One region of the Embleya sp. NPDC005575 genome, then DNA from elsewhere that is predicted to be linked to it. Evidence: riboswitches for the same ligand, from Rfam matches in the RefSeq annotation. Region 1 holds a riboswitch; the other holds the start of a gene.
What was found. Region 1 has a riboswitch for cobalamin ahead of ABZS54_RS09805 (CoA-acylating methylmalonate-semialdehyde dehydrogenase). Riboswitches for the same ligand answer to the same signal wherever they lie in the genome.

Region 1 (5,126 bases):
CTCGCGGTCGGTGAGATGGCTCACGGCGGCCTCAAGCGCGGCCTGCGCGCCGCCCAGCGAGCAGGCGGCGATGTTGATCCGGCCGCCGTCGAGGCCGCCCATCGCGATCTTGAACCCGTCGCCCTCGGCGCCGAGCCGGTGCGCCGCGGGCACCCGCACGCCCTCCAGGACCACCTGACGAGTGGGCTGGGCGTGCCAGCCCATCTTGCGCTCGTTCGGCCCGAAAGACAGCCCGTCGGTGTCGGCCTCCACGACGAACGCGGAGATCCCGTGGGCGCCGTCCGCGCCGGTGCGCGCCATCACCACGTACACCGCGGAGGATCCGGCGCCGGAGATGAACTGCTTGACCCCGTGCAGGACGTAGTCGTCGCCGTCGCGGGTCGCACGGGTGGTCAGAGCGGCGGCATCCGATCCCGCTCCCGGCTCGGTCAGGCAGTAGCTGGCCAGTTCGCGCATCGAGCACAGACCCGGAAGCCAGCGTGCGCGCTGCTCCGGCGTACCGTGCCGGTCGATCATCGAGGCGACCATGTTGTGAATGGAGTAGTAGGCGGCGATGGTCGGGCAGCCGCCGGCCAGCGCCTCGAAGATCAGTGCGGAGTCGAGTCGATCGAGCCCCGAACCGCCTTCGTCCTCGCGGACGGTGATGCCGCCGAGGCCGAGGTCGGCGCCCTTGCGCAGGACGTCGACGGGGAAGTGGCCGGTGCGGTCCCATTCGATCGCGTGCGGGGAGAGGTGTTCGCGGGCGAAGTCCCGGGTGGTTTCGACGATCGCGAGCTGGTCGTCGGTGAGCGCGCTCACCGGGTCAGTCCATCGTGGGGATGTCGAAGTTCGCGCTCTCGCGCGCGGTCGAGGGCCAGCGCGAGGTGATGGTCTTGGTCCGGGTGTAGAAGCGGATCGAGTCGGGCCCGTGTTGGTTCAGGTCGCCGAATCCGGATCGCTTCCAGCCGCCGAAGGTGTGATAGGCCACCGGCACCGGGATGGGCACGTTGACGCCGACCATGCCGGTGTTCACCCGGCGGCCGAAGTCGCGGGCGGTGTCGCCGTCCCGGGTGAAGATCGCCACGCCGTTGCCGTACTCGTGTTCGCTCGCCAGGCGCAGCGCGTCCTCGTAGGAGGCCGCGCGGACCACCGACAACACCGGGCCGAAGATCTCCTCGCGGTACACCCGCATCGAGGGCGTCACGTGATCGAACAGCGACGCGCCGAGGAAGTAGCCGTCCTCGTGGCCGGGTACGCGTACGTCGCGGCCGTCGACGAGCAGCTTGGCGCCTTCGGCGACGCCGATGTCCAGGTAGCCGCGCACCCGTTCCAGTGCATCCCGGCCCACCAGGGGGCCGAAGTCGGCGTCCCGGTCGTGCGAGGGGCCCACGCGCAGTGTGGCGATGCGGGCGACGAGCTTGTCCACCAGTGCGTCGGCGGTCTCGGCGCCGACGGGCACCGCGACGGAGATGGCCATGCAGCGTTCGCCGGCGGAGCCGTATCCGGCGCCGATCAGCGCCTCGACGACCTGGTCGAGGTCCGCGTCCGGCATCACGATCAGGTGGTTCTTGGCCCCGCCGAAGCACTGGGCGCGCTTGCCGTTCGCGGTGGCCGTCGTATAGACGTACTCGGCGATCGCCGTCGAGCCGACGAAGCCCAGGGCCTGCACGCGCGGATCCTCCAGGAGCGTGTCGACGCTCTCCTTGCCGCCGTGGACCACGTTCAGGACGCCGGGCGGCAGTCCCGCCTCGAGGAAGAGTTCGGCCAGGCGCAGCGGCACCGAGGGGTCGCGCTCGGAGGGCTTGAGCACGAACGCGTTGCCGCAGGCGATGGCCGGGGCGATCTTCCACAACGGGATCATCGCCGGGAAGTTGAACGGGGTGATGCCGGCGACCACGCCGAGCGGCTGACGCAGCGAGTGCACGTCGATGCCGGTGCCCGCGTTGTCGGTGAACTCGCCCTTGAGCAGGTGTGGGATGCCGATGGCGAACTCCACGACCTCCAGGCCGCGTTGCAGGTCGCCGTGCGCGTCGGCGATGGTCTTGCCGTGCTCGGCCGACAAGAGCTGGGCGAGCGATTCGCGTTCGGGCTCCACCAGTTGAAGGAAGCGGGCCAGAACCCGGGCGCGTCGCTGGGGGTTCCAGTCGGCCCACGCGGGTTGTGCCCGTTCGGCGTCGGCGATCGCCGCCAGGGTGTCGGCGCGATCCGCGAGCGGAACGCGTGCCTGTACTCGTCCGGTGTTGGGGTCGTACACGTCGCCGAACGCGCCGGAGGCACCGAGGACGTGCTTGCCGCCGATGAAGTGGGAAAGCTCGCGGACCATGAACGACCTGTCTCTCGTCAGGTGCGATCCGGAGGAGGGCATGACCCGCCCACGCAACCTCGGCGCGGGTGCGCGTGGTTGCCCGGTGCGGGTCGACGTCGAAATGATCAGGAACTCCTGGGGAGTTCGACGTTCGCAGGATCATCCGGGGCGGGTGCGCGGACCGGTGTCATGCGTGTTTGCTCCATCCTCGTGGACAACACGGATATACCCGCGGCCGGTATCCTGACTTCCGGATCCACGCACGATGCCCGCCTTCCCGGCCTTCGCCAGTGGCTTGGTGCTGCGGCAGCGCACTCCCCGGTCACAGTGGCGGGACCATGCCGGATTCACACCGACTTCCCTGCACCGCGGACCTTGTTGTTGAAGACGATATAGTCGGACGTCCTAGTAAGTCCAGCGCCGGCTCCACCCGGTACGGTCACCGACCGGCCCGCGGCCCGCCGGCCATCGGCCGCGTTGCGGCGCGGCATTTCGGGATCGGGCGGAGGATGCGCCGGGGATACCGGGTGAACGGCGGCTTTTACGCCTGTTGGGCGTCGGGAACCGCGGACGGCGTGCCGATTGTTCGGCGTTGGCTGAGGAGACCGGTGACGAACTCCGAGCTGACCCGGATCCACGCCTGCTCCCCTTCGTCGCCGTCGACCTCGGGGAGCAGGCGATCCAGATGGGCGACGGCCGAGGGATCGTGGACTCGCGAGGCGTGGCCGGTGACCGTGCCGGTCCAGCCGGTCCGTGCGGCCGGGTCGATGTGGTCGGCCTGGAAGGCGACCACCGCATCGAGTGCGGCCTTCGCGAGCGGGGAGCCGAGCGGAGCCCGAAACACCACGCACTCCCGGTCGAGCGCGAAGGCCACCACGTGAACGGCCGGAAGCGCGCCCTCGCTGACGACGACACGGCCCACCCGGGCGCTCGCCATCAGCTCCAACGTCTCCCGGCGGCCGAGGGCGCGTTTTGTCACGGGGTGTTCGCTCATTTCTCAACCCTCGAATCCCGTCCGGGCGCCGACCAGGGCCGAACGGCCCTGTGTCGGTCGGTTCCCTCTTGTCGACGCCGCGCCCGATGCCGGCGCGCTCGGCCGTGCGCTCGGGCCGTGGCTTCAGCCTCCCGCGGGCGTGACGCCCGAACCAGGGCCGACCGGCCCGAATCGGCGGGTCCAACAGCCGGTTGTCGCCGAGACGCCGGCTCGGCCGACCGGCCCCGAGCGGGGCCGATGCGCGCGGCGGTGCGAGCCCGGTCGTGACTGCCCGTGGCCGCCCGAGCATGGGTATGGTTTCGATTGGCGCGCCGTCGACGCGTCAGGGCCGTACGGCCCCAGGCCCCGGGCCGTTCGGCCCGGGTGCGCGAAAGCGCGATGCGGTGTCCTGAAAACCGCATCGACGCATGGACCTCGGAGGCCGTCGCCGTGTTTTGCCTTGCCCATCCTGGGACACCCCGCCCACCCGCGCGCCGTCGCCTCCTCGGCCGCCGCGAAGCACGGTACGCCGTACGGTTGTTCGAACAGCACCGGACCCACCGCCGGCCGCGAGCCGGGGCGCGTCCCGGCCGACGTGGTGGTGCGCGATGAGCGCTGACGCGACCCGGTCACAGTCAGCCGTCCCCGGTCGGGTCCTGGTCGTCAACGCGGGCTCGTCGAGCCTGAAGGTGTCGGTGGTCGAGTCGGACGACACGATCGAGTGCACCTCGAACCTGCGCTGCGCCGACACGTTTCCGTCCGCGGCGCTCGCCGAGTTCGTGCACGCGGCCGGGCCCGTCGAAGCCGTCGGACATCGCATCGTGCACGGTGGTGCGGACTTCACCGGCCCGGCCCGGCTCGATCCGCACGTGTACGAGCGGATCACCGCGCTGCGCCCGCTCGCGCCCCTGCACCAGGACCGGGCGCTCGCCGGCATCGACGCGATCCGCGCATTGTGCCCGGACCTTCCCGCGGTCGCCTGTTTCGACACCGCCTTCCACCGCACCTTGCCGACCGAGGCGCACACCTATGCGCTCCCGCAGGCGTGGCGCACCCGATGGGGTCTGCGGCGCTACGGCTTCCACGGGCTGTCGCACGCCTACGCCTCGGCGCGGGCGAGCGAACTGGTCGGCCTACAACCGTCGTCGGCGCGTGTGGTCAGCTGCCATCTCGGCGCGGGGGCGTCGTTGGCCGCGGTTCGGGGCGGGGTCTGTGTCGACACCACGATGGGCTTCACTCCCACGGAGGGCCTGGTGATGGCCACCCGCGCCGGTGACCTGGACCCGGGCATGCTCGTCTGGCTGCTTCGCAACGGCGTCGAACTGGAGGAACTGGAGCGGGTGTTGGAGCACGAGGCCGGTCTGAGCGCGCTGGCCGGGCAGGGCGGCGACATGCGTGCGATCCGAGCGGACGCCGACGCGGGCGATCCGCGCGCCCGATCGGCACGGGCGATCTACGCCTACCGGGTGCGTACCCGGATCGCCGCCATGGCCGCCGCGATGGGCGGCCTGGACGTGCTGGCCTTCACCGGGGGAGTGGGCGAACACGACGACGCCCTGCGGGCCGCGACGGTCGCCGAGCTGGGCTTTTTGGGCGTGGCTCTGGATCCCGGTGCCAACGCGCGGGCATGGGCCGACGCCGACATCGGCGCCTCGGGTGCATCGGTGCGTACCGTGGTCGTCACCGCCCGCGAGGACGTGGCGATCGCCCGCGAAACCCGCGAGACGGCGGGCTGAACGCCGATCCGCCAACGGGAAACGCGCCACCCGTCGTGCGCCGGCACACGACGGCGTGAACGGATGGCGCGGCTTCCCGCGCGTCAGTGGCGACCGGGCGGGTCCGTCGACCAGGTCCAGTCGCGGACCTCGG
Region 2 (5,126 bases), on a different contig from region 1:
CGGTGCGGGCGCTGCTGGACGGGCTGGCCCGGGCGGGTGTCGGGCGGCTGGTGTGGGTGGGCCTGGCCTCGGTGCTGCCTGTGGAGTCCGGCGAGTTGTTGATGGATACGCCGGGCTACCCGCAGGAGTACCGGGCGTTCTTCCTCGCGCATGCCGAGGGCAACGCGGCGCTGCGCGCGGCTGGGCTGCCGGGTGCCTCGGACGTCGGGGACGCCTCGGGTGTCGTGCCGGAGTGGGTCGTGGTGAGCCCCGCCGGCGACTTCGACCACGAGGGCGTCCGTACCGGTTACTACCGCGCGGCACCCGCCGACGCGGAAAGCCGGGTGTCCTACCCGGACTTCGCGATCGCGCTGCTGGACGAGATCGACGCGCCGAAGCTGCGTGGGGTGCATGTCGGGATCGAGGACGGGCGATGACCGCGAGGTCTCGGACCATCCCGATCCGTGGGTGGCCGAGCACATCGAACACTTCCTCGCCACGGACGGGCGGCCTCGGGAAGGCATCGACGACCTGCTGTTGACCACGCGTGGGCGGCGCTCGGGACGGCGGCCGGACCCCCGTCCTGACCGAGCGACGCGCGAAAAGGGGCCGCTATGCCCTGGCCGAGCCCGTGTGCTCGACCGCGAACAGGCGGTGTTCGACCCGGTCGAGGGCCACCCGTACGGCGCCGAGGGCCACGCCGTCGGCGCCCAGTGCGGACAGTTCGACGCGCGGCATCCGCAGGCACAACCGGCGCAGCTCGGTGGTCAGCGGCGGGACCGCGTCCGCGAGGCCGGCCGCCCAGCCGCCGATCACCACGATCTCCGGGTCCAGCGCCAGCACCAGCGCGGTGACGTCGTGGATCAGTCGCTGGACGAACCGGTCCACCGCCTCGGTCGCGGTCCGGTCGCCCTCGGCCGCGTGCCGGAACACCTCGCCGACGGCCGCCTCGTCCAGCGGCGGCAGCGGCGTGCCGGTGGTGGACAGCAGATTCTCCGGAGTGACCTGGCGGCCCAGCAGGTGCAGCGCGCCGATCTCGCCGGCGGCGCCGCCGAAGCCGCGGTGCAGGCGGCCGTTGATGAACGAGCCGGCGCCCGGGCTGAGGCCGGCCATCACGTAGACGATGTCGTCGGAACCGACCGCGACGCCCTTCCAGCGTTCGCCGATCGCGGCCAGGTTGGCGTCGTTCTCGACCTGGACCGGACAGCTGAACGAGCGGCCGAGTCGGCCGCCGAGGTCCAGGCCGGTCCAGCCCGGCATCGCCGAGGAGAGCGTGACCACGCCTTCGGTATCCACTATCCCGGGCGTGCCCACGCCCACACCCCACAGCGAACCCCGGGAGACCTGGGCCCGGCGCAGGGTCTCGCTGACCAGGCTGCGCACCCGCTCCAGGCGTTCCTCGGTCTCGCAGTCCTCCTCCACGGTGCGTGCGGCCCGGCCGACGATCGTGCCGGCGAGGTCCGCGAGCACGACCCGGACATGGTGCACGCCGACGTCGATGCCGAGCAGGTGACCGGCCTCGGCGTGGAAGCGGAAGCGTCGGGCCGGCCGACCGCGCGGACGACTGCCGTCCTCGCTCTCGGCGGTGGCGGTCTCCACGACCAGGCCCTCGGCGAGCAGACCGTCGACGACACCCTCGACGGTGGGGCGGGACAGACCGGTGGCCTCCATGAGCGCGGTCACGGTCGACACCTGGCCACCGCGCAACGCGCGCAGGGTCGCTGCGGAGTTGATCCGCCGGACCACGGAGGAGTCTCCGCCGGTCGCCTGTGCCACAGCTCTTGTCCTCTCATCGCGCCGGCGCGCGGTACGTGCGTCCGGGCCGTCGCGCCCGTCGTCGCTCAGGCGCGGATGGTACCCAGGTTTCGCGTCGAATCAGGACGCGGGCCGCAACGCGGTCGGCCCCGCCTCGGCGAACGCCAGCCGGCAGGTGTCCGCGCGGTAGGTCGCCACGGTGACCGCGGCGGTCCGGCCGAGCGCGGTGTACGTCGTCGTCACGATCAGCACGGCCGTACCCGGCGGACGCTCCAGGTAGCGCGCCTCCTCGGCCTCGGCCACGCCCAGTTCGACTGCGCGGTGCCGGCCCTCCAGGCGGTGCCCGCGCAGTTGGCGCAGCATCAGCGAGGCGCGCTCGAAGCCCGGGACGCGGGTGGACAGCGAGGGCACGACGGCGCGGGAGACGTACAGGCATTCCAGGCCGACCACCTGGCGCATGGAGAACTGCCGGCGGCGCAGCCGGTGCACCAGGGCCGAGGGGCGGCCCTTGAGGGTGTCCGCGAAGTGGTCGGTCACCGACATGGTGGCGCAGTCGATCACCTCGCGGTCGCGCAGGTCCACGCCGGGCCAGCCCTCGCCGTCGGCGCTGAGCGAGACGTCCACGCGCGGTCCGGCGACCGTAGTGCCGGCGCCGCGCTTGCGGACCAGGCGGCCTTCGAGTTCGAGCTGTTCGAGGGCGTGCCGGAGGGTGGCCCGGGCGACGCCGAAGCGGGCCGCGAGGTCGCGCTCGTTGGGCAGGATGTCGCCGGAGCTGAAGTCCTCTTCGATCGCCTTCAGCAGCGAGGTGCGCAGTTGCCAGTACTTGGGCTCGCCGAGGACCGCCTCGTCCGGCAATGTCGCCATGTTGCCCACGGACGCCCCCTCGGCTGACCGACGCCTGCGCGGCGCGGACTTATTGCATGCTCGGTTTACTAAAGACGGTTGAATATAACCGCGTCCGACTGCGAAAGGTCCAGACCAAGTCGGTCCAAGTTGCCGGTGACCTGGCTCACATCACCGCGCCCGGACCGGAGGCGCCTAAGCTGACCTGCGCGAATGGTTCACCGCCCCGGCCGGGGGCGCGTGTCGCAAGAGGGAATCCGGTGTGAGCCCGGAACTGCCCCGCAGCGGTGAGTGGGAACGAGAGCCGTCATCACGCACTGGACGCCGAGCACGGTGTCCGGGAAGCGACGGCCGGTAGGTGTCGGTGCCCGGACGGGCCGGCGTGCCCACGAGTCCGAAGACCTGCCTTCGCCCGTGCGCGGCCCGTCCGTGCGCGGCCCACCGGAGCCTCGCGGGAGGGTCGGTCGCGTGTTCGTGGCCGGCGCCGCCGCGTCGTCCCGGTCGGGACCCCGGATCGAACTCGCGAAGGAGAGTTCCCATGACCCGCTCGGACCGCTCGGACCGCTCGCAGCGTGCCGCTCGTCGTGATCGCGCGGCGCAATCCGCCACGCGGTCCGCCGACTCGGCCGCGTGCACGATCACCGTGTGCCGGGGCTGCTGTTGCGGCACGGCCAAGATCGCGGGTGCCGATCACGCGGGCCAATTGGCGGCGTTGGGCGCGGCGCTGACCGGCACTCGGGTCGCGGTCCGGCTCGGCGACTGTCTGGGCCCGTGCGAGCGCGGCAATGTGATCGTGGTGCAGCCCTCGCCGACGGGCCGTGCGGCGGGCGGCCGGCCGACCTGGTTCGGGACGGTCAACGACCGGGAAGCGACCGGCGAGATAGCGGCGTGGGCGGCGGCGGGCGGCCCGGGGGTCGCGGATGCCCCGGGGCTGTTGGACCTGTACGAATTCACACCGAACCGCAAGGCCAGGCAGGGGTTGGAATCCTGACGAGGGCTCATGCCGGGAGCCTGCCCGACCGCGAAGTCTCCGTTCGGTTCGCGGGCGCCACACCGCCCACCACCACGACGCCGCCGACGACACCGCCGACCACCGTCCCGCCGAGCACGTGCACCACGACGGCGTGGGACCGCGCCGCGATCTACGTCGCGAACAACACCGTGTCGCACAAGGGTCACCCGTGGAAAGCGAAGTGGTGGACCCAGGGCGAGGAGCCGGGTACGACCGGCCAATGGGGCGTCTGGCAGGACCTGGGCGCCTGCTGACCGGACCGCAGCGGGACCGGTACCCGGTGAGCGGGACCGCCGGAATCCCGGACCACCGGCGCGTGTCGACCCCCACCGCCGAATACTCGCTCGTGCCGATTCGGCGGCCTGCCTAGGATCGAGCGATGACGACTTCCGACCATGCCGCCGTGACGGACGCCGTGACGGACGCCGTGCGCCGGGGCGACGTGGACCGGCTCTCCGCCTACTTCGACGGGACGACGCCCTGCCCGGTCGCGGTGCTGCGGCAGTTGATCGGACATCCGGACCCGGCGCCGCGCCACCTCGGAGTCGTATTGCTCCGGGAACGCGCCGGGCGGCCCGATCAGGGCTCGACCGCGGAGTCGGCGAGCCTGCTGTCCGAAGTGCCGGCAGGGCCGGCCGAGACGGCGGCGGTACTGGCCGAGGCGTACGCGCGACTGCGCGTCCCGGTGCCGGAATGGCGGTCGGCGGCCTGGCCGGCCAAGGTTCGGATCGCCTGGTTGCGAGCCGAGATCATCGGCCGACCCGAGGCGACCGTGCGGGCCGAACCGTCGGGCGAGGAGCTGTACCGGGCGGTCGGCTCGATCGACGCCGACGCGCCGGCCGACCTCGACGACTACCTGCGCGGGCTGGTCGCCCGGCCCGATCCGGTGCTGCGCGCGGGGGCGCTGCGGGTACTGCGCGAGGGGGTGTACGGCGCGCTGCTGGGGCCCGAGCAGGCGCGCGGCCGGTTGGTCGAGCTGCTGGAGCCGGCCGGCGGGGCGCGGGTGGTCGCGGGAGCGCTGGCCCAGTTGGCCGAACCGTGGGCCGCCGGGGACGCGCCGGCGGGCCTGGAGTCGGCGCTGCGGCGGCTGGTGACGGAGTACCCCGAGGCCGTGGAGACCGCGGCCCGGTTCGGCCTCTCCGGGCTGCTGCGCGAGATCGCGGCGGATCCGCGATTGCCGGGGAGTCGGCGGCGGCGCGCCCTGGAACTGGTCGGGGAGTTCGCCGAACGCGGCGATACGGCCGCACTGTCGGCGCTTGCGCGCATGGACCCGCTGCTGTTCGCCGTGCCGTTCGTCGCCTGTCTGCGGGCAATGCATCGACGCGGTCACTTCGTCCGGCCCGACGACGTGCCGGCGGTGATCGAGATGGCGCTCGCGGACTACCGCGTGTCCGCCGCGGACTTCGCGATCGTGTTGTTCACCGTGCGGCACGAGGTTGTGCGGGTCCTGACGGCCGTTTCGGAGGACGATCCGCACTGGCCTCGATGCCTGGACCTGCTGCACGCGGCGGCCGCCCAGGGGGCAGCCGACCTGCCG

Region 2: linked by a shared signal. The riboswitch ahead of ABZS54_RS35685 ((2Fe-2S) ferredoxin domain-containing protein) and the one ahead of ABZS54_RS09805 (CoA-acylating methylmalonate-semialdehyde dehydrogenase) in region 1 are both predicted to bind cobalamin.

What each region holds. Positions count from the first base shown of each region.
Region 1 is NZ_JBEXCV010000020.1:51,190-56,315, reverse strand. Features, by position in the region: gene ABZS54_RS09810 (acyl-CoA dehydrogenase family protein) at 1-798, opposite strand, end outside; gene ABZS54_RS09805 (CoA-acylating methylmalonate-semialdehyde dehydrogenase) at 803-2,302, opposite strand; cobalamin riboswitch at 2,500-2,670, opposite strand; gene ABZS54_RS09800 (pyridoxamine 5'-phosphate oxidase family protein) at 2,826-3,278, opposite strand; gene ABZS54_RS09795 (acetate/propionate family kinase) at 3,866-4,993, shown strand; gene ABZS54_RS09790 (phosphoketolase family protein) at 5,077-5,126, opposite strand, start outside.
Region 2 is NZ_JBEXCV010000165.1:3,579-8,704, reverse strand. Features, by position in the region: gene ABZS54_RS35700 (NAD(P)H-binding protein) at 1-416, shown strand, start outside; gene ABZS54_RS35695 (ROK family protein) at 592-1,755, opposite strand; gene ABZS54_RS35690 (GntR family transcriptional regulator) at 1,855-2,598, opposite strand; cobalamin riboswitch at 2,825-2,981, shown strand; gene ABZS54_RS35685 ((2Fe-2S) ferredoxin domain-containing protein) at 3,116-3,568, shown strand; partial or broken gene ABZS54_RS35680 (carbohydrate-binding protein) at 3,601-3,843, shown strand; gene ABZS54_RS35675 (HEAT repeat domain-containing protein) at 3,969-5,126, shown strand, end outside.